4 regions of the Rummeliibacillus sp. G93 genome follow, and region 1 is predicted to be linked to each of the others. Evidence: riboswitches for the same ligand, from Rfam matches in the RefSeq annotation. Region 1 holds a riboswitch; each other region holds the start of a gene.
The links. A riboswitch is a leader RNA that binds a small molecule or an ion and turns the genes downstream of it on or off. The one in region 1 is predicted to bind S-adenosylmethionine.
Positions count from the first base shown of each region.

Region 1 (5,807 bases):
AGATTAGCTTTTTTGATAAGAATGATTTCATCAATAACATTTCCTCCTTTATTTGGTCTAACTTTACTTTAATCAACTATTATTAAGCAGATATTGATAGAAAGATAAGATATTGTAAAGAAGGGAGTTTTTTTGGTATTTATTCTGAAAATGTTATTTTAATAGAAGTCTAACGTCAATCAACGCTCTTAAATCCAACTTCATATGATATTATTCCGTTTTTTAGGAATAATTGGTACACTTAAATAACATATAATAGTGAGGCACTAATTTTGAACTTCAGCTTAAGAAGACTGATTAAATAGAGGGGGGAGATTAAACCTCCTTTTGTAGGAGTTTGAAAAAGGGATATTCAAGGAGGGATGAAGAAATGAGACAGATTATTGCGGTGGAGGAGGTTTTTCTATGGAGCCAGAAAACCTCTTACTTGATAAATATATATTAGCTCAAATTAAGAAAGATTTACCAAAGGTTTGTTTTGTTCCTACGACTAGTGGAGATCAAACAAATTATATTGATAGATTTTATAAGGCATTTAAGACTCTACCTTGTCAGCCTTCTCATTTGTCATTATTTGAGCCGGAATTTACTGACCTAGAAAGATACGTTCTGGAGCAAGATATAATCTATGTAGGCGGTGGCAATACCAAAAATATGCTAGTTTTATGGAAAGAATGGGGTTTAGATAACGTTTTGAAAAAGGCTTATAAAAAAGGGATTATACTAACAGGATTAAGTGCTGGTTCAATTTGTTGGTTCGAAGAAGGATTAACTGACCCATTGAATGCTCCTTTGTATAAGTTGGATTGTTTAGGGCTCTTAAAGGGAAGTAACTGTCCCCATTTTGACGGTGAGAATAAAAGAAAGCCTTCATATAAACAATTAGTTTCGGAAGGGAAAATAAAAGAAGGTTATGCAGTTGATGACGGAGTGGCACTTCACTTTAAAAATGAAATATTATCTTCTTCTGTTAGTTCAAGACCAAATGCAAAGGCATACTATGTTAAGTACATGGATAATGGAGCTACTCAAATTGAGATAGATACATTGTATTTAGGCAATTCTTAGGTGTCACCTTATTTAATTACTGAACGATTTTTGTGAGGAAAGTTTTCTAATGTTCCTCATCTTAAAATAGGCTAGAGATGGTTAGGTGATCATGAGCCTTGGACATGTGAAAACTGTGAGAAATAGGAAGAGAATGATATAATTAAGTAAAATATTAATTAAAAGGATTGAAAAATGGATATAATAACAAATTTTTTTGAAAAGTGGCTAATGCTGCTAAACTTTAATTCTAATATAATACATAATACGGCTCTAATCTTACTCTACCTCCGTTTATTATATTTGCCTATCAAGATGATTTATATAGTAGCGAAGAAGAGAAACGAAGAAACTGAGCCTTTTTCAATAATTAAGATTTTTAAAAAATTAATTATTGTACTGTTCTTTAATTTTCTACTTGGTTCGGCCTTACTCAAGTTCCTGCAGCCAAATTATCTAGCCAATTGGATACCAACAGGTTGGCGGTCTGATTACATTCTGTTAACAGTGATTGCTGCCTTAGTTATCCTATCATTATTTATTTTTATACCTCGCCAAATTTATCAATTGAAGAAAAAAGAACAAACCTTAGGTAAAATGTTCTTGAAATTCAGCTCGTTTTTAATAACGGTGTTTTTCGTTTTTTCATGCCTGTTATGGGGGTTTAATGGACTTTTCGCACCCAAAAGAATTGAACTAGAATCACCTGTTGTACTCTTCGATTTAAAAGAAAAGCCAATATCGGTCGTTAAAATAAGTAAAACTACACCCAATGGAACAGAAAATGGAATAACCACCAACTTTAAAGGTTTCTTAATGAGTGCTATTGATCTTCATACTGGTAAAAAGCTGTGGAGTAGGATCTCTACTTGGCAAGAATACTTAGTAGGAGAGACTAGCGAGGGACTGTTGGTGTTAAATAATAAAAAGAAAACCCTTTATTTTATAGATCCAAAAACAGGGAAAAAGCAAGCAGACGAAAAAGACTTTCTGAATAAATTCCCTGTATTAGAAGATAATTTAAGCTACATGTATACTGACTATTCTATTAAAGGTCTAAATAAAGTCTATCTTTACGGCTTAGATGGTCGTTATTTTAAGTTAAATTTAGCTACGAACGAAATAAAAGAAGATCCGAGTTATGCTGATAAAATACGTACTTTACCAGTAGGATGGGATGAGAGTGTAGCAGGTGTTGAAAAACGAAGCGAGAAAATAAAAAAACTTTACCCCGAGCTAATGGGCGTAAGGCTAGTTGAAAGTAAGCCTGTTGAAAAGCAGCTCATTGTTTATCAGAAAAAGCGCAACGATAATCGGCAGACCTTAGCCTTACTTGATCTTACAAAACAAGACTTGATTTGGGAGCAACTTTTAGATGCTCCACTTGAGAATGCCACCACTTCATTAGAAGTATTCGCTGACACAAAGTTTGTCTATGCTTGGACGGGACGTTATCAATATAAAATCAACAACGAAACAGGGAAAGTAGTGTATCAGTATGATTATAAGCTTGGAAAATAATTAATAAACGAAACTACTAAAGTCTCTTTCTTGTACTTTGTTTACTATAAACTATCTATAAAAGCCGATGAAATTCTACTTAGCTGTAAAATTTCATCGGCTTTTAAATTGGAAAGAGTATTTTTCCTCTTTTATTTGTAAATTTCATATCCACTAGTAATCAAAAAAGAAAATAAACATAAACCTAAACAACCCAATGCAACACCCATAAAAATAAATGTTACTGTAAAATTTTTATTCATTGATCGGAAGAAATTAAATAAGGTAATGACTAAACAAATGATAAAGAAAGAAGTCCAATAAGGTAGCAAGGTACGAGTAGGACCTAAAATAAGAAAGTTAAGAAGAAATACAAAGCTTACAAGCAAAAAAACAGTCAGTATTTTTTTCATAGAATTACTCCTTTGTAAAATATGGGTAATAACACTTTATCAAAATTTTCTAAAATATATAATGATTATTAGAGAAATAATCATTGAAAATAGATAAAAATAATAAATATATAAACCTCGTTAGTCTATGTAAATAATAAAAGAAACATCAATAAGAAAAATAAAAATCTTTTAAAATATTATTTTATATTGACTATTCAAAAATGACCATGTATAGTAAAAATCAATCAAATAATCATTTTTCTTATCCAGAGAAGCGGAGGGACTGGCCCTGTGAAGCTTCGGCAACGGACATATGCACCGTGCCAATTCCAGCAAGCGATTAAGCTTGGAAGATAAGAACACGTATTTGTACATATGAAGCCATATGTCTTTGTGTCCTTCTTCTTCCATGGAGAAGGATTTTTTTATGGCAAAATTAATTTGAAAGGGGGAATTAAAAACACAGTTTAGCAGATGTACCACTTATACTTAATTAAATATTGCCCTTATCAAGAGAGGTGGAGGGACTGGCCCTTTGAAACCTCGGCAGCGGACATTTTTGCACCGTGCCAATTCCAGCAAGCGATTAAGCTTGGAAGATAAGAAGACGTTACCGTACATATGAAGTCATATGTCTTACTGTCCTTCTTCTTCCATGGAGAAGGACTTTTTTGTTGAAAAAATCGGAAGGAGATTGAACGGATGATAGAATTCCAAAATGTTTCTAAAGTGTATAACAGCGGAGGAAAGGAGATACGTGCATTAAATTCGATTAATTTAAAAGTTAATAAAGGTGAAATATTTGGCGTAGTCGGCTTCAGTGGTGCAGGAAAAAGCTCCTTAATTCGTTGTGTAAATTCACTAGAAAAACCTACTTCCGGAAAAGTCATAGTAGACGGTCATGACTTAACAACCATTAGCAAAAAGCGAATTCGCGAAGTAAAGAAAAGCATTGGTATGGTATTTCAACACTTTAATTTGCTCAATTCCAAAACAGTATATGCAAATGTAGCCATGCCGCTCATTTTAAGTAAAGTTCCTAAGGATCAAATCAAACAAAGGGTTTCAGAATTACTTGAATTCGTTGGTTTAGGTGACAAAGCTCAAGTCTATCCTGATCAACTATCCGGCGGCCAGAAACAACGCGTAGGCATAGCGCGCGCTTTAGCAACACAGCCTTCAATTCTACTTTGTGATGAAGCGACCTCTGCTCTAGATCCACAGACAACTGGTTCCATATTGGAACTCTTGAAGAAGATTAACAAAGAGTATGGGATTACGATTTTAATGATCACGCATGAAATGGCTGTCATTCGAGAAATATGCGACAGAGTGGCAGTGATGGAAGCGGGGAAAGTGATAGAAGAAGGAACAGTATTTGATATCTTTTCCGCACCGAAAACTAACACTGCTCAAAACTTTGTTAGTACCGTAATGCATGATCAAATTCCACCATCAATACTCAATATGATGGAACGCAAGCAAGCACTAAATCATATTTTCCATATTACGTTTGTCGGCGAGTCTACAGGAAGTCCTTTTTTATCACAGTTATCTAAAATTCTCGATGTGGAAATCAATGTGCTATTCGGCAATATTACCGAACTGCAAGGTATTCCTTTTGGCAAACTGATTGTTGAAATCCAAGGAGCCGATACGGAAGTGAAACGAGCATTATCATATATGCAAGCTCAACAAATTCTTTACAAGGAAGTGGTAGCACATGCTAGTTAATTCTGAACAAATCATTGAAGCGCTCATTCAAACTATTCAAATGGTTGGTTTTTCATTTATCTTTTCAATCATTATCGGCCTTCCGCTAGGCATCCTGTTATTTGTCACTCGTAAAGGACAGATCATTGAGAACCTTCCAGTATTCACGGTTTTAAATGCAGTGATCAATGTTTTCCGATCTGTGCCCTTTATTATTTTGCTCGTAGCCATCATCCCAGTTACCCGGCTCATTGTCGGAACATCTATTGGAACATCTGCAGCTATTGTTCCACTAGTCTTCTACGCAGGCCCTTACATTGCTCGATTAGTTGAAAGCTCGCTACTAGAGGTTGATAAAGGTGTTTTAGAGGCGGCAGATGCTATGGGGGCTACTCCATTTCAGACAATTTTCAGGTTTTTACTGCCTGAGGCTCTTAGTTCACTTATTGTGAATTTTACCATCGCGACAATTGGTCTGATTGGAGCATCGGCTATGGCAGGAACCGTAGGCGGCGGTGGTATTGGCGACTTAGCCATAACGTTCGGCTATCAACGTTTTGATACGACCACCATGCTAATTACCGTAGCCATACTAATTGTTTTGGTTCAGGGGCTACAGTCATTTGGCAACATTTTATCGAAAAAAATAAGAAGAGGTTAATCTAAGGAGGAAATTAAAATGAAAAAATGTTTACTATCCATTCTGGTGCTGTCACTAGTTATTTTTACGGCAGCCTGTTCAAGCGAATCCAGCGGTAAGGAGGCAGATGGAAAATCAAAAACATATAAAATCGGCATTACGGGGACAGATACGCAAATTTGGGATTATGTAGCGAAAAAAGCAGCTAAAGAAGGAATCAAAATTAAGCTTGTATCTTTTAATGATTACGTACTTCCAAATACAGCGTTAGCAGATGGTGAGTTGGATGCCAATTCATTCCAAACTGTTGCTTATTTTGACCAATTTATTAAAGAACATAATCTTAAACTTGTTCCAATTGCTACAACATGTTTAGCACCTATGGCTGTTTACTCAAACAAATTGAAGGACATTAAAGATATCAAAAAAGGTGCAAAGATTGCTTTGCCAAATGATGTTTCAAATCAAGGGAGAGCCCTATTATTACTGCAGGAGGCTGGCCTTATAAAATT
Region 1 covers NZ_CP097314.1:1,618,163-1,623,969, forward strand. The annotation lists gene M2M59_RS08030 (alkaline phosphatase) at 1-31, opposite strand, end outside; partial or broken gene M2M59_RS08035 (Type 1 glutamine amidotransferase-like domain-containing protein) at 388-1,068, shown strand; gene M2M59_RS08040 (PA2928 family protein) at 1,243-2,568, shown strand; gene M2M59_RS08045 (hypothetical protein) at 2,700-2,960, opposite strand; SAM riboswitch class I at 3,202-3,302, shown strand; SAM riboswitch class I at 3,446-3,548, shown strand; gene M2M59_RS08050 (methionine ABC transporter ATP-binding protein) at 3,645-4,676, shown strand; gene M2M59_RS08055 (methionine ABC transporter permease) at 4,666-5,316, shown strand; gene M2M59_RS08060 (MetQ/NlpA family ABC transporter substrate-binding protein) at 5,335-5,807, shown strand, end outside.

Region 2 (5,807 bases), 1.4 Mb from region 1:
GGATAGATATTAATTCTTTTTTATTTAATTGGCGTTATTGTTATTAACACAATTGCTCCTGAACTCTATATCAATTTATTCTGGAATTTTTTTCATTTCATGAAAGATACGTTATGGATTGCGACAATACCAGTTTATTCATGGAAAGATATGCCGATTAAGTAGACGATAAAAGTATGAAGTGTAAAGCCATGAAAAACTACTCTTCAACCTAAAAGACTAAGAAGAAAAGTTATATAATGCAAAAGGATAGATGTATACAGGCCCACACTCCTGTTCATCTATCCTTTCTTTTTAAACCAATATTATGATAAATATCTTTTAATTGAGTTAAATTGAAATAACAGTTTTAGTTTTTGTCAGCATATCGCCATAATCTTCCACCATCGCGCTCGCAGTCGGAAGCATTCCCGCTCCTGGGCCTACAAGTGTTACGGTGCCTAGCAGATCCGCCTCAATGGCAACAGCGTTGTTTACTTCCTCAATTGAATAGAGAGGGTGACTCTGATCTATGAGCTCAGGTCTAACTGTCGCATGCACCTCGCCTGTTTTATAATTTTTTTGGACTAGTGCAATATGTCGGTAGCGCATGCCTTTTTCAGTTGCTTCTTTTACTTGTTGGGATGTGATTTCATTAATACCTTGTACTTTTACATCCTTCCAATCTGGCTGCTCTTTAAATGCTAGTTCACTGAGGATCATTAGTTTTCGAAAAGCATCTTGGCCTGATATATCGTTATAAGGATCTGCTTCAGCGTAGCCTAATTTCTGTGCATCTTCTAAAGCATCCTCAAATGCCATTCCTCTTGCACGCATTTGGGTCAATATGTAATTGGATGTTCCATTTAATATACCTTGAATGCGCTGTACCTCATTGACACGAAGCAGATTTTGCATCGTTTTTATAACAGGAACGCCGCCTGCAACTGTTGCCTCAAAACCTACCTGCACTCCATGTTTCGCTGCTTTTTCCTGAAGTGATTTGCCATGCTTAGAAAACATCACTTTATTAGCGGTGATAACGTTGCATCCCTTTTCAATAAGGCGGTCAAGGTATTGATATGCAGGTTCCTCTCCTACAATTGCTTCGAAAACAACATCAAGATTCGAAATATCCAGGATTTCCTCTATTTGATTTGTCAGCATCTCTTTAGCAGCATGAGGACGTGGCTTATTCGGATTGCTGACGAGGACTTTTGCTACTTCTAGGTCGACATCTAGCATCTGTTTCAATTGACTGCGCTTTTCTGTTAATATGCGATAGACCCCCTGGCCAACTGTACCAAAACCTAATATAGCAACCTTTACCTTTTTCAAAAAACCGCCTCCATTGTCTTATACTGAATTAATCTACATACTGATGATTTTAGCTTACACAGAGTATGTTTACAAGATAAATCCTCCTACAAAAGACATGTGTGTACCTGGAGTGTTCATTTAAATCAAAATGAAAAGAGTGAAAAGACAATCCATCACTCTTTTCTTTATTTATTTAAAAAATTTTTTAGGAAATGCTGCTACTTCCCTGAGGCGAAGCGAAACTCATTAACAAATTATTTTGCTGCAACTTTTGGGCTTACCTTTGTGAATGCTTCTTCTAGTGCAGAGATGATATCATCGATTGCTTCTAACCCAATAGATAAGCGAATTAATTCCTCTTGCACGCCTGATTTTTTCAACTCTTCACTGTTTAATTGTTGATGAGTTGTTGAGGCCGGATGAATAATCAATGAGCGGGCATCTCCTACATTTGCCACGTGACAGAACAATTCGACATTGTCGATAAATTCGCGTCCAGCATCTCTGCCTCCTTTAATTCCAAATGTAAGAACAGAGCCATAGCCATTCTTTAGATACTTTTTAGCAAGAGGAGCGAATTCACTATCAGAGAAGCCATTGTATCCTACCCATTCCACCTGAGGATGCTGACGTAAGTATTCAGCTACCTTTCTAGCATTTTCATTATGATAAGGCACACGAAGATGCAGTGTTTCAAGACCTTGCAATAGTTGGAAGGCAGCATCTGGGCTAAGCGTTGGCCCAAAGTCGCGCAGCAATTGTACGCGCAGGCGTGTAGCGAAAGCTGCATTACTCACATCAATGCCATAGCGGATGCCATGATAGGATTCATCTCTTTCTGTATAGTCAGGGAATTTGCCTCGTGTCCAATCAAACTTGCCTGCATCCACCACCACGCCAGCGATTGTTGTACCGTGCCCGCCAATCCACTTAGTCGCAGAGTGAATCACAATATCAGCGCCATATTCAATAGGACTACATCCAATCGGTGAGGCAAATGTATTGTCGATGATTAGAGGGATTTCGTGTCGATGGGCAATATCCGCAATACTTTCGATATCTGCTACTGAAAGACTAGGATTACCAATCGTTTCAACATAAATCGCTTTTGTATTTTTTTGGATTGCCCCTTCAAAATCTTCAAGCTTCCGTTCATCTACAAATGTAGTATTGATTCCGTATCGCGGCAAAGTATTAGCAAATAAATTGTACGTTCCTCCATACACACTCGCAGCTGAAACTATATGATCACCAGCACGCGCTATATTTAAAATAGAAAATGAAATGGCCGCCATGCCTGATGATAGAGCAACCGCTGCTGTTCCACCTTCAAGCAAGGCTACTCGTTTTTCAAAGACATCAACAGTTGGATTCATGATTCGAGAATAAATATTGCCTGGCTCTTCCAAGGCGAATAATTTCCGTGCATGCTCTGTATCATTAAATCTATAGGCTGTTGTTCGGTATATTGGCACCCCAATTGCACCAGTTGTAGGATCAGGCGTTTGGCCACCACGTACTGCTAAAGTCTCTTTACGAAATTCTGTCATTCTAATTCCCCCTAATATAGTTTGAGATGGAAAGCTGAGGTGTGGCAAGGATTTTTCCAAAAGAAAAACCCTTCTTCACATAAGAAGAGGGTCATTAGCATTTTCCTCCCCTTATCTGTCAGATTCGCAATAAAGAATCTGTAGGAATTAGCACCATGTAAGATAACTTACTGGTTGCCGGGCATCGCAGGGCCTTTCCCTCCGCCACTCTTGATAAAGGTAATTTATTCTGTTCCATCTTGTTGTTGTAAGTATAGGTATTGCATTTTAAAAAGTCAATACTATTTTTTGATATTTCTAAATATTACATACAAGCGGATTCGTTTCGCTAGTCATTTCCTACAATTTCTCCTATAGTTAATTAGAGAAATCCACAAAATAGGAGTTGTTCTACAGATGGTTAAAGATTTATTGCGTAGCCATTCATCAGTTCGAAAATATACAGGTGAAGAGATACCAAGAGAGGTTGTACGAGATTTAATTGAAACAGCACAAATGGCTGCTACCTCACATTTCATCCAAGCATACAGTGTCATCTGGGTAACTGATGCCGACAAAAAGAAAAAATTAGGCGAGCTCTCTAACAATGAGTTCCAATTCAAAACAGCGGGTGCTTCTTTCTTATTCTGCGTTGACTTCAAGCGTTTGGAGGCTGCCGGCAAAAAGCAAGGTGTAGAAATTGTGGCTGATTCTGCTGAAAACCTTCTTGCAGGCGTAGCCGACGTAGCACTATTTGCACAAAACTTTGTTATTGCTGCTGAATCAGAAGGATACGGCATTTGTTATATTGGCGGTGCACGCAATAACCCAGCTGATATCAGTGAATTATTCAATCTGCCTGAACACGTTTTTCCTATGTTCGCCATGACGATCGGAAAACCGACGAAAAGAAATGAAACAAAACCAAGACTTCCACTGGATGCCGTGCTACATGAAAATAGTTATGATGAAGAAAAATACGATACATTACTTGATGAATATGATGCGACATTAGAAGAATACTACCAACATCGTTCATCGAATCAAAAAATGTCGAATTGGACAAAACAAATGGCTGATTTCTTAGTGGAACAGCGTCGTCCATTTATCAAAGACTTCCTTGCATCCAAAGGATTTACTTGGAAATAGAAAAACGCTCTATAAGGTTTTTGGCTTTTGCCTGCCTTATAGAGCTTTTTTAATTATTTTTCTTCGATTCCCTCTATAACCATTTCTTTTACTGGTAAAAAGACTTCGCTTGAATTCACATATTTCAGCTTCACCGTGTCGCCTTCTTTCAGATAGACTGCGAGAGGAGCCACTTCTGAACTCACAATATAATTTTCTTTATTATCTAGCAAGAAGGAAACAGTTGTGAAATCCCCATTCTTTTCTTTATAAACGCGGACTACTTTTCCTTGAGTTTCTTTTTCTTCTGCTGCAGATGTTCCTTTTAGCGAACTGTTGCCAATTCGGGAGATAATTGTTTTATATTGCCGTAGTGCTTCATTTGGAGTTGCAGCAGATACTGAAAGTTCAGGCCTTGCTGCAGACACAATCGAGTAATTTTGTAGGAAGCCATTGGAATCTAATACTGGCACAAGCCAGCTAGCTTCACCGTAAAAATTGTAGATAATCGGCATAGAAGCACGCCATTTTTTCTCGATGAATTTTTTTTCAATGATTTGAATAGCACCCTGCGAATCCATATAGGATTCTTCTTTATTGCCTGTATAGTACGTTGCATGACCTGTACGCGCGTCTGTTAAAGAGTAGCCAAGCATAGAATCTACGCCTTTTTTCGGACTTCTAAAATCAGTGAAGTAAAACATTGTTCCATTCTCATCAAAGACAGGGCTGACATTCGCTTCTGTCCCTTCATCTGATGGCAATTTCACATCTTTCTTGCCGACTAGACTATTCCAAAAACCATGCACATATTTGCCGAAATATTCATTTTGTCGGCTTACTGCTTCGGGAGAGATCGCTCCGTCAATAAAGGCAGGTATTTTATCTAATGTATACGTTTTAGAAGCGCCTGTTTTTACATCTACCATAACAATGCCCTTTGGATCAAAGCCATTACGCGCAGAAATGAATTTTCCATACGTTCTGATATAATATGGCTTGCCGTCATCGTCTACTTCCAATTGTGGATCGCCATAAAAAATTTCTTTTGGATTAGCAAGTCTCATATGGCGTTCGACATTATTGTTAAAATAGCCAGAAGCTGTATAAACCATTTCTGATTTAACGAACTTTGGATTGTTAGATGAATCGGTTGCACTCATGATGAGATACCCTGGCGAAACTTTCCCCTTCATCCATTTGAAAAAGTCAGAAAACTCAACGGGTGCAATATAAACATATTCGCCCGCTACTTTTTGGATCTGCAAATCTCCTAATTCATAATAGCTAGGATTTGGCACTTGGCTGAAGGCCTTCTTCATCTTATTTCGTGCGAATTTTGGTGGAACACTTGCAGGTGTTTTCGTGTCATCAAACGCTTTCATTTCCACTTTGTGATCCATATCCGCCGACTCAAATTTTTGATTGGCGTTAAAAACGGGAGCAGCTAAAAGATAACCAAAATAAATTAAACTAGCAAAAGCGATTAAACCTTTTATTTTACGTTCCATGCCTGTAGATAATAAAAGACCAATGATAGCAAGAACTAAAATAACAGGCCAAATTATAGACCAATTTTGATCTATTTTAGTTACATAGAAGACAATGCTCGAGATTAATGTTCCTACAATAAAAATAAATAAGCCAAATTTTAATTTAAACGATGTTTTACGATCGCCCTCTGCTGTCTTACTTGCAAGCGGCGTTACCAAAACCATTGCGATCAAACCGATCAACGCTGACATCGTAAGAGTTAGTGTCATGTATTACTCATCCTTTCTTATCCTATAAATACGGTTGGGATGAATGAAAGTTTCAAAGAATTTATATGCTTGAGGATATGGAGTTCCA
Region 2 covers NZ_CP097314.1:170,908-176,714, reverse strand. The annotation lists gene M2M59_RS00945 (histidine phosphatase family protein) at 1-13, shown strand, start outside; gene M2M59_RS00940 (homoserine dehydrogenase) at 331-1,317, opposite strand; gene M2M59_RS00935 (O-acetylhomoserine aminocarboxypropyltransferase/cysteine synthase family protein) at 1,554-2,849, opposite strand; SAM riboswitch class I at 2,958-3,069, opposite strand; gene nfsA (oxygen-insensitive NADPH nitroreductase) at 3,246-3,977, shown strand; gene M2M59_RS00925 (hypothetical protein) at 4,031-5,719, opposite strand.
Region 2: it holds a riboswitch for S-adenosylmethionine, as region 1 does, so the genes downstream of both, M2M59_RS00935 (O-acetylhomoserine aminocarboxypropyltransferase/cysteine synthase family protein) here and M2M59_RS08050 (methionine ABC transporter ATP-binding protein) in region 1, are expected to answer to the same signal.

Region 3 (5,807 bases), 1.1 Mb from region 1:
CTTTGTTTCTGAGGTGTTGCCAGTGGTTGATAAAAGATAATGAAAAATTCTATTACGCAAAGATGTATTTAACATCGGGTATGTATGTTTACCGTATTGATGTTTAGGATTAGAAGATAAAGATGGTTCCTGTTCCAGTTGCGCTGCTTCAACCTTACTCTCACAAGGAGTTTCAGCTTCTTCTTGATGTGCCACGGCCAATGTGTCATCACAAGGTAAAATAGAAAAGATGTTGGCGCCTTTGATGCCATTCATCTTTTTTGTTTGGATGCGTTTGATAATCTGAAACTCTTCTAAACGTTTGAGCGTGCGGAAAACAGTTCGGACAGAAATGCCTAAAGCACCTGCAATTGTTTGTGCCTTTAAGTGGCAGGCACCTGGATAATCCAATGCATGCGAAGCCATTTTATAAAGAACGGCCTTATCGGATGGGGTCAAATTGTAGTAATGCTTGCGGATGTGTTGTTCCACTTGCTCGTCCATTTCTTGTATAGTTGTAAAAGATGTATAAGGTGCTAAATATTCAAAACGTGCCATGTTTTCTCCTTCTTTCAGCTTTTATATAGTAAATAGATGAAAGTAGGGAAAAGGGGACATAAAATAAAAAATATTTTTGTTTACAATATAAAGAAGAATGTACAACAATTTATTGTACACTCCTCAATTTAATGTGTGAGATGTGAATTTATTTTAGATAAGATGATAATCTGAATGGGATGAGATGGTATTTGAATGAATGGGTTGACATTGTTTACACATTTTCTTAAATGTTTTGTGCAAGAGCGTTATCACGACCACGTATTTTATTAGATACTGCTTTAATTCTTACAAAATCATTCACTACATATTGAATGCGATTAGATAATGCTTCTACAGTAGCAACTATTTTTGTTTTCGCTAGAGCATCTTGTTTGCCGTGCTGTTTACCGCTCTTTTGTTATTGTGTATCTCACACATTAGTATTCTATGAAGTAAACGGTTTTTGATCTGTACTCATGTCCGTGATTCTTAAAATACTTTGAATTGGTTTACCACTATTACAGAAAAAAACTCGCCGATTGCGGCGAGTTTTTCTTTTTTAATTCAAGCATGTTATTCAATAGTATGTTTCATGGCATTATACATATTGGCTACGTGCTCATCTGACTTATCTCGTGGCATGCGGAGTCGTTCAACGGAAGAGCCGTACCCGATTTCTTGTTCGCCTTCTTGTAAGCCTTTGAAAATGCCATCTGCAAATTCGTCTAATGGCTCTCCATTTGTATGCAGTCCGGCACCGCCTAGGTCTGTGTTGACTGCTGGAGGGGCAACTTCAATCACTTCTACACCTGTTTCGGCAAGTTGGTGACGTAAGCTCATCGTAAAGGAGTGGAATGCTGCTTTTGTAGCTGAATAGATTGGCGCGATAACCATCGGGGTAAAAGCTAACCCAGATGTAATGTTAATAAAAGTGGCTTCTTCTTTTTTAGCGAAATAGGGTGCAAAAAGCATCGTTATATGGAATGGCGCTTCAATGTTGGTCGTAATTTCTTGATTGAAATAAGCCCAATCGTTCTTTGCATCTGCTTTTAATATGTTAAAACGTTGTTGCATTCCTGCGTTGTTCACTAACACATTCACTTCGGGATAGTTTTCTGTTACCCATTCGAATAGGGAAATGCGCTCAAATTCACTGCTTACATCGCTTTGATGAATGATCAGCTCTGGAAATTTTTCTTTTGCCTGCTGAAGAACATTTTCTCTCCGTCCTGTAACGATCACTTTGTTTCCTGCTTTTAAAAATCTTTCTGCAAAAGCTAAGCCAATTCCAGAACTTCCGCCTGTGATAAGGATTGTATTTCCTGAAAGTTTCAATGTTATTCCTCTTTTCTAATAGCATGTGGTTCTGATAAAAATACAGGATGCTGTACTGACAATTTTTCAGTAGCCCATGGTAGTATATCCTAATACTACCCACTAACTATAGGGATTAACATCGTTCAAATGCTTAGAAATAATCATAAACCTCCTTTTCTTATTAACTTAGTTAGGATTAATGGCATAATCTATTGACAATGGTTCATATTATGGGTAATATTCATTTTAATTTGAAATTTCAAAAATCAAATAATTCAATCTATCCAGAGAGGTGGAGGGACATGGCCCTTTGAAACCTCAGCAACAGGTTCTGCTAATGTAGTAGAATACTGTGCTAATTCCATCAGGCATATAGCTTGGAAGATAGGAGAAGACAAACTTGTTTTGTTAAAAGTCTCTTTCCCTATCTCGGGAGGAGACTTTTTTATTTGTTATAAATAGCTGGGGAAAAGGAGTGGAGAAATGAAGTACGGATTTTGGTTGCCTATTTTTGGTGGTTGGTTGAGAAATGTAGAGGAAGAAAATATGCCACCCACGTATGAGTATGCGAAAACAATCATTCAATCAGCAGAAAAGTGGGGATATGATACAACATTAATCGCGGAACTATACTTAAATGATATTAAAGGCACTGACAAAGATTCGTTAGAGGCATGGTCTACGGCGACAGCTTTGGCAGCAGTAACAGAAAAAATTGAGATCATGGCAGCAGTTCGCCCCGTATTTCATAATCCTGCTGTAACTGCGAAAATGGCGGCAACTATTGACCATATTAGCAAGGGGCGTTTCACATTAAATGTAGTTTCGGGTTGGTGGGCTGAGGAGGCGAAGCAATATGGCGGCGATTTTACTGAACATGACCAGCGCTATGATAGAACGGCAGAGTTTATTGAAATTTTGAAAGGCTTATGGACGGAAGATACATTTTCATATCAGGGGAAGTTTTATCAAATAGATCAGGCAAAGCTTTCGCCTAAACCAGTGCAACGTCCTCATCCGATTTTATATGCTGGCGGTGAAAGTGAAAAAGGCAAACAAATCATTTCATCATTGTGTGATGCTTATGTCATTCATGGTCATACAGTGGAGGAAGCGAAGGCTAAGATTTCTGATATGAAGACGCGTAGAGAAGAAGCTGGTCGTGAGCCCTTTAAAACCATTGGAATGGCAGCCTATGTGATTTGCCGTGATACGGAGGAAGAAGCGCAGGAAGAGTTAAAACGAATTACAACGGTGAGCAATCTAAGTGGATATGCAGGCTTTAAAGACTTTACATCTAAGTCAGAGCTTGAACATCAAATTCAGTTACAGGATTATTCAGTATCTAATCGCGGAATCCGACCGAATTTAGTTGGCACACCTGAGCACATTGCAAATCAAATTATAGCCTTTGAGGAAGCTGGAGTTGATTTACTATTATTACAATGTTCTCCACAGCTAGAGGAACTAGGACGCTTTTCGAAACAGGTTATGCCGAAAGTGGAAGAATTAAAATCCACAATCATAGAAAACAAAAGCAGGGGGCAGGAATATCATGTCTAAAATATACGTAATTCATGAGAATAGTGAATGGACAGAACATCTATTTAAAAGATTAGAAGAGTTAGAACTTCCTTATGAAGATTGGAATCTTGTAAGAGGGACAGTTGATCTTACGTCTGTTCCACCTGAAGGGATTTTTTACAATCGCATGAGTGCTTCATCTCATACACGAGGCAACCGCTTTGCTCCAGAGTTAACAAGTGCTGTTCTCTCTTGGTTGGAGCACCATGGCAGAGTAGTGATCAATGGAAGCCGTGCCCTTCAGCTAGAGGTAAGTAAGGTCTTACAGTACTTAGAACTAGAGAAGTACGGCATCAAAACACCGAAAACAATTGCTGCAGTAGGAAGAGAAGAAATTCTTAAAGCAGCGGAGGAATTTGGCACAAAGAAATTTATAACAAAGCATAACCGAGCTGGAAAAGGGCTTGGGGTACAGCTTTTTACGTCTGTAGATGCTCTGCAAAACTATATTGATAGTGATAGCTTTGAGGAACCAGTCGATGGAATTACATTGCTGCAGGAATATATCGAGTCTCCTGAGGCTTTTATTACACGTAGTGAATTTATTGGTGGAAAGTATTTTTATGCTGTTCGGGTGGACACTTCTGAAGGCTTTGAATTATGTCCTGCCGATGCATGTGCAATTGATGATCTTTTCTGCCCTGTTGGAGAAGAAAGCGCCAAACCTGCAAAATTCCAGATTAGAGAAGGGTTTGAACATCCTATTTTTGAGAAATATGAACGTCTGCTAGCAGCCAATGATATTAAAATCGTGGGTATAGAGTTTATCCAAGATAAAGAGGGCCAAATTTACACATATGATATTAACACGAATACCAATTACAACAGTGAAGCGGAAGCCAACGGAGATATTTATGGAATGCTTGAAATTGCTAAGTATTTAGGTGGAGAGCTTAAAAAATTGGAAGTGACTGTTTAGGTAGCGAGTTAATCTTGGCTTGCGTATGGCCAAATCAATTGGACAATAAAAAACGGCTGAGGCCGTTTTTTTTTTGCTTTTTCAAAGCAAAACAATTGCAGTACAAGATTTAAACGGCACTAATTTAGTAGCTTTGCGAGGACAACGCTTTTTCTGTGGGATTGTCTGAAGTAAACATTTTTAGAAGAAGTTAAATCAATATAAAAGTGCAGGTTTCTTAAACTGATTTTGATTATATGATGTTTTAGTATATTTTCAATGGATTTATAAACTATTGTTTGAATATCTTGCGCATGTTATGAAAATAACCGGGTTTTTTCCATAGCTGACATTGTATAATGAACGTATTATTATTCCAGCTCACAGTATGACAGGGAGGAGTTGCTATGCGAAAGATAACCGAGCTACTCAAAAAACCGTGGTTTCTAGGGAGTATAGTTGTTCTGTTCGTGGGCGCGATCTTATGGAACATCCCTATTGAGAAAAGAAAGTATGGGATTTCCCAAAGCGGTTTAGTAACAGACTACACGGGCCTTCTTCCTGAACGTGTTGAAAAGGTCGTGACTGCGGAAAACCGAAATGATTTGCAAAGGATTGTAAAAGAGGCAAATAAGAACGGCCAGAAGATCTCAATTGCTGGGTTGCAGCATTCGCAAGGGGGTCATACATATTATAAAGATGGTGTTGTTCTCGACATGCGGACTTTCAACAGGATACTAGAAATTAACAAGCAGGAAAAAAAGATTCGAGTAGAAGCAGGAGCTACTTGGGAAAATGTCCAAGAGGCAATACTCCCATATGGTTTAGCCTTGAAAGTGACACAGTCTCAGTCCATTTTTACAATTGGCGGTTCCCTTTCAGTAAATGCACATGGGCGGGATATCCGCTTCGGTCCTTTAGCAGAAACAGTCAAAGAAATGACGTTATTAACCCCAAAAGGTGAAATAAAGAAAATTACTCGGGATGATCCAGGTGAATGGATGAAGTACGTATTTGGCGGATATGGATTATTCGGTGTAATTTTAGATGTAACATTAGAATTGACGGAAGATGATCTATACACCATCCATACACAAAAGTTGAAGACTAGCGAGTATGAATCCTATTTCAATCGATTAATGAATCAAAATAATACAGCAATGCATTATGCCCGAGTGAGTGTGGCGCCAAGCTCCTTTTTAGACGAAATGTATGTCATCGATTATAACTACACTGGTAAACAGGCGCAGAAAACTTTACTCAAAAAAGAACAAGGTGTCCGTCTATCCAAACTCGCCCTTGATTTGGGACGAAGAGGCGGTACTTTAGAGGATTTATTTTGGAAATCACAAAAAATATATATCAGTTCACTTGATGGAAAAGAGATTACGCGGAATAACGCCATGCGCTCGGAATCTACATTCATGGAATATACGAAGCCTGGTCGGGTGGAAGTGCTTCAAGAATTCTTTGTACCAGTTCAAGCCTA
Region 3 covers NZ_CP097314.1:2,678,685-2,684,491, reverse strand. The annotation lists gene M2M59_RS13500 (helix-turn-helix domain-containing protein) at 1-537, opposite strand, end outside; gene M2M59_RS13495 (SDR family oxidoreductase) at 1,093-1,854, opposite strand; SAM riboswitch class I at 2,114-2,227, shown strand; gene M2M59_RS13490 (LLM class flavin-dependent oxidoreductase) at 2,320-3,399, shown strand; gene M2M59_RS13485 (ATP-grasp domain-containing protein) at 3,392-4,339, shown strand; gene M2M59_RS13480 (FAD-binding oxidoreductase) at 4,726-5,807, shown strand, end outside.
Region 3: it holds a riboswitch for S-adenosylmethionine, as region 1 does, so the genes downstream of both, M2M59_RS13490 (LLM class flavin-dependent oxidoreductase) here and M2M59_RS08050 (methionine ABC transporter ATP-binding protein) in region 1, are expected to answer to the same signal.

Region 4 (5,807 bases), 720 kb from region 1:
GATAAAGCGGCACAAAAAGTTTTGTATACAGAAATCTTCTGCCAAGAAGCATTTGCTGAAATTGAAAAAGAAGCAAAAGAAACTATTTTGGCATCAGTCGAAGGTGATGAATCACGCATGCTATTATCTGCATTGCGCAAATTAACTCGCTATACACCTTACAACCTGATTTCTAAAAAACGCCATGCATCTGTTAAATTAATCTCAGCTGAAAAATATACAGTCTAATCATAAGTAAATAAACCTTTGGAATCCGGTCATACTAATCATGTGGCCGGATTCCTTGCGTATAAATAAGTGTCGCTCTACAATAGTAGGAGTATTTGTAGAGGAAAGAAGGAATGTTTATGCCAATCAATTTAATACAATATCCTAATTGTACAACCTGCAAAAAAGCGAAAGCTTGGCTGCTGAATCACAATATTCCATTTACGGAGCGTCACATTGTTGAAAGTACGCCTTCTGCGGAAGAAATTAAATCGTTTTGGAAGCTTAGTGGCTTGCCGCTGAAAAAGTTCTTTAACACCTCTGGGAAGAAATATCGTGAACTTGAGCTGAAAGATCGACTAAAGGATATGAGCGAGGAAGACCAGCTTGCATTGCTTGCGTCAGACGGTATGCTTCTAAAGAGACCTATCGTTACAGATGGTCAAAAAATCACCTTAGGTTTTAAAGAAGAAGATTTTGAAAATACATGGAAGTAGCTTATAGAATTGCTTGTTTTTAGATAAGGATTATGTCAAAATTAATATGAATATAAATACATATTTGGAGGGGTAGAAATGAGTAATATTCCAGCAAGTTTGCGTTATTCAGAAGAGCATGAATGGGTGAAAACAGAAGACGGTAAAGTACGCATCGGCATTACAGAGTTCGCACAATCTGAACTTGGCGATATCGTATTCGTAGAACTTCCAGAAGTAGGCGACGAAATCGTAGCAGACGAACCATTTGGTAGTGTTGAATCTGTTAAAACAGTTTCAGAATTATACGCGCCAATCTCAGGTAAAGTAGTTGAAATCAATGGAGAGTTAGAAGACAGCCCTGAATTCGTTAACGAATCACCATATGAAAAAGCATGGATGGTTGTTGTAGAACCTTCAGATTCATCTCAAATCGATGCGCTATTATCTGCTGAACAATACGGCGAATTAATCGAAGAATAATCTTATTCAAGCGCCTCACTATTCTGTGTTGGCGCTTTTTATATCAACTGAGAGTATCGTCTGACTATCCAATGAGGAGGTGCGGGCATTGCCTGATAAAGTGCTTATAGTAGAGGGAAGGCAGGATAAGCTTCAAATAGCACCTCTATTGACAGAAAGCATTCCAATTATATGCACCAATGGAACGATTAGCGCAAGCAAGCTAGAAGAGTTGCTAACCCCTTACGAACAATATGATTTATACACATTATTCGATGAAGATTACTCAGGCGACCGCTTGCGGGCACTGATGAAAAAAGAGTATCCAGAGGCATATCATTTGCGTACACTCTCCTTATATAGACAGGTAGAAACGACTCCAAGAAAATATTTGGCAAGGGTCTTATTAGCAGCAGATTTCGAAATTGACCCTGCTTATTTTATAGAATAGGGATGATCCAATCGATGCAAGAATGGTCAATTGAAGAATGGGAAAACACGAAAAAAAGCGGCCAATTGTGCGCTTTTTATCTCTATACGCCCATGTGTGGTACATGCATGGTTGCCTCTAAAATGATGGAGGTCATCCAACAAACATTCCCACAAATCCCAATGGGTAAAATCAATTTGAATTATGCTGAAGAACTGGCATATGAATATCAGGTGGAAAGTGTTCCTTGCCTGTTAATCGCTGAAGATGGCGAAGTGCATGACAAAATATACGCTTTTCAGTCTGTGTCATATTTGTTTGAAAAGTTTCAAAAAAAGGATTGACGAACAAAATTCAGCATGGTAAAGTAACTAGCATAACCTAATTAAATATTGCGTTGCTCTTATTAAGAGAGGTGGAGGGAAGTGCCCTATGAAGCCCGGCAACCGTCACAGTTTGTGATATGGTGCCAATTCACACAAAGTGTAAACTTTGGAAGATGAGAGAACGGTTTTCGTATAAATACAATACGTAAGGCCTTTCTGTTTATCTTTAACAGAAAGGCCTTATTTTTTTTGATGAAAGGGGTTTGGCTATGATTCTCTTAAAGAATGTACTAAAAAAATATAAAACAGCAAGTGGATCCCTTACAGCTGTCCAAGATGCCAATTTGACGATCAGAAAAGGTGAAATATTTGGAATTATCGGTTACAGCGGTGCTGGTAAGAGTACAATGATTCGTTTATTAAACGGGTTGGAAAAACCGACTTCAGGCACCGTACAAGTGAGCGGGTACGATATATCCACCATTAAGGGAAAAGAACTGAGACAGGCAAGACAGAAGATCAGCATGATATTCCAGCATTTCAACCTGCTATGGTCGCGGACTGTGGAAGAAAATATCGCCTTCCCTCTTGAAATAGCGGGCGTTGGAAAAGAGGCACGCCAAAAGCGAGTAAGCGAATTAGTTGAAATGGTTGGCTTAAAGGGAAGAGAGAAAGCCTATCCAGCCCAATTGTCAGGTGGGCAAAAACAGCGCGTAGGAATTGCAAGGGCATTAGCCAATAATCCAGAAGTGTTGCTTTGTGACGAAGCAACCTCAGCGCTCGATCCGGAAACAACAGATGCTATCCTAGATTTGCTTTTAGACATTAATGAAAAGCTGGGCATTACAGTTGTGCTTATCACACACGAAATGCATGTTATACGCAAAATCTGTCATCGAGTGGCCGTGATGGAGGCTGGGCAAATCGTTGAGCAAGGCAATGTTCTAGAGGTGTTCCAATCGCCAAAAGCAGAAATTACAAAAAAATTCGTTTCTCAGGTAACAGAATCAGCAGAACATAAAGAATCGATTTCGCAAATGTTGGATGATCCAAACAGCCAATTAATTCAGCTGACATTTGTCGGCAAGAAAGCTGAGCAGCCAGTGATTTCGCATTTGATTCGCACATTCGATGTGGATGTAAATATTGTGCACGGAAATATTTCCGCTACCAAAAGCGGTCCATACGGCACACTGATCGTTCGCATTGCAGGCAATGAAGAAAATATAAATAAAGCCATTCAATACTTAGATGGGGAAGACGTTAAATCGGAGGTGATCCAACATGCTAACTAAGTTATTTCCAAATGTGGATTGGCTAGCAATGTGGGAAGCAACACAGGAAACTATTTATATGACAGTAGTCTCAACTGTGTTCACCTTTGTCATAGGGCTTCTATTAGGGATTATCCTATTTTTGAGCAGTCCGAATCAATTATGGGCAAATAAGCTAGTCAATTGGCTGACAGGATCAGTCGTGAATATTTTCCGCTCTATTCCATTTATTATTCTGGTGATCCTCCTTATCCCGTTTACTAAAATGCTATTGGGAACGCTTCGGGGAGCGAATGCAGCATTGCCGGCATTAATTATCGGCGCTGCTCCATTCTATGCAAGACTGGTATTGATTTCTTTCCGGGAGATTGATAAAGGGGTCATTGAGGCAGTCCGATCTATGGGCGCTAAAACAAGTACATTAATCTGGAAGGTCTTAATCCCAGAATCATGGCCAGCTTTGATATCTGGTATTACAGTGACAGCTGTAGCATTAGTCGGTTATACAGCAATGGCGGGCATCATTGGAGCAGGTGGCCTTGGCGACTTAGCCTTTTTAGATGGCTTCCAACGTAGCCGTACAGACGTCGTATTCGTTGCCACGGTGTTTATATTAATCATCGTGTTTGTTATCCAAATAGTGGGTGACTTTATTACAGCAAGACTTGATAAACGATAATTTGGTTGAACCGTTCAGACGTTCACATAAAACGAAAGGGAGTTATGAAAAATGAAGAAACTTGTAGCAGGAATTCTTACCGCATCATTGGCACTTAGCCTAGCAGCATGCGGAAACAAAGACAAAGCAGGATCAGACAAAGAATTGGTAGTGGGTGCATCTAATACGCCTCATGCCATCATTTTGGAAAAAGCGAAGCCAATTCTTAAAAAAGAAGGCATTGATTTGAAGATTGAAAAATATCAAGATTATGTGTTGCCAAACAAAGATTTAGATAATGGTGATCTTGATGCTAACTACTTCCAACACATTCCGTATCTTGAAGAGCAAATGAAAGATAATAACTATGATTTTGCGATTGCCGGCAAGATTCACATCGAACCAATCGGCGTCTATTCACAAAAATATAAATCACTTGATAAGTTGCCAGATGGAGCGACTATTCTAATTTCCAACTCTGTGACTGACCAAGGTCGTACACTTCAATTGCTTCAAGCAAACAAGTTGATTACGCTTAAAAAAGGTGTAGATCCTACTAAAGCAGTCATTAAAGATATTGATGAAAATCCGAAACACTTAAAAATCGATGGCGGCACTGCACCTGAAATGCTAGTGCAAATGTACAAAAACGGAGAAGGCGATGCAGTTGTCATCAACTCTAATTTCGCTATTGATGCTGGTTTAGTCCCAACAAAAGACGCTATTGCTATTGAAAGCTCTGATTCACCATATGTAAACGTAGTAGCAGTGAAGAAGAAAAATAAAGACAACAAAGCAGTGAAAAAACTAGTAGATGCCCTGCATTCAAAAGAAATCCAAGACTTCATTACGAAAGAATGGAAAGGGTCAGTTGTACCGGTTTCTAAATAAAACAAAAAGGTGTAAGCATTTAATGCTTACACCTTTTTTATAATTTAAATTGCGACAGCCGTGAGAATAGTTGGCATACAAAGTCTAAAAAGATTTTTTCAGAAGGGGCCAGGTCACGATTGCGTGGATAGATAACCCCAACATTTCGTGTGAATGGCGGATTGGTGAGCGTCAACTTAGCTGTACGACGAGGTGTAGCATCGTAAAATGCACTTTCCGGTAGTAGGCTTACGCCGATTCCTGCGGCAACCAAGCCCTTTAAAGCATCTAAATCTTCACCCATCGTTGTGATATGTGGTGTAAAACCGACGGATTTGCAAGCTTCTACAGCAACCTGATGTAGTATGTAATCTCTCGGAAACACAACAAAAGGATCTTTATGAAGGTCGGCCAATTGGATTTCCTTTTTATTTGCCAGGCGATGGTTTTCAGGGACCAAAGCGGCGATGTTTTCAGTAAAAAGTATTTTTGTATCAATCAATTCTTCGTTTGCTGGAACAGGCCCTAAGAAAGCTAAGTTTAATTCGCGATCCTTTACAGCCTGGATCAGATAGCGATAAGACCCTTGGCGTAATTGAAAGGAAACCGTCGGATGTTCTTTCTTGAAGGCTGATATGATGGTGGGCAGCAAAAAACTAGCCAGGCTTGTAGGGAAGCCGATTTTAATCGTTCCTTCTTCAGGGTTCAAGTATTCTTCAATCTGTTTTTGTGCAAAGTCGATGGCTTTCAATGATTCCAGTGTGTGTTCATAAAATACTTTGCCTATAGGCGTAAGCTTCACATTTCGACCAATGCGTTCAAATAGTTTAACACCTAGTTCATCCTCTAAATTGGCGATTTGCCTGCTGACTGCTGATTGTGCCACTTGCAGTCTTTCAGCAGCAATCGAAATATGCTCTCTTTCTGCTACAGCGACAAAATATCGTAATTGGCGTAATTCCAAACCGACACTCACTCCTTTCTATCTAATTTTTCGATTAATTCTAATTGAATTATATATGTTTTGGATGTTTTTTAAAATGGAAAGCCAGTTTCCCATAAAAAAAGAACACATTGCCTTAATAGTGAATCATGAATCTGGGT
Region 4 covers NZ_CP097314.1:2,334,174-2,339,980, reverse strand. The annotation lists gene M2M59_RS11770 (acyl-CoA dehydrogenase FadE) at 1-228, shown strand, start outside; gene M2M59_RS11765 (arsenate reductase family protein) at 348-704, shown strand; gene gcvH (glycine cleavage system protein GcvH) at 783-1,166, shown strand; gene M2M59_RS11755 (toprim domain-containing protein) at 1,255-1,596, shown strand; gene M2M59_RS11750 (thioredoxin family protein) at 1,611-1,919, shown strand; SAM riboswitch class I at 1,976-2,081, shown strand; gene M2M59_RS11745 (methionine ABC transporter ATP-binding protein) at 2,171-3,196, shown strand; gene M2M59_RS11740 (methionine ABC transporter permease) at 3,186-3,854, shown strand; gene M2M59_RS11735 (MetQ/NlpA family ABC transporter substrate-binding protein) at 3,906-4,724, shown strand; gene M2M59_RS11730 (glutamate biosynthesis transcriptional regulator GltC) at 4,762-5,667, opposite strand.
Region 4: it holds a riboswitch for S-adenosylmethionine, as region 1 does, so the genes downstream of both, M2M59_RS11745 (methionine ABC transporter ATP-binding protein) here and M2M59_RS08050 (methionine ABC transporter ATP-binding protein) in region 1, are expected to answer to the same signal.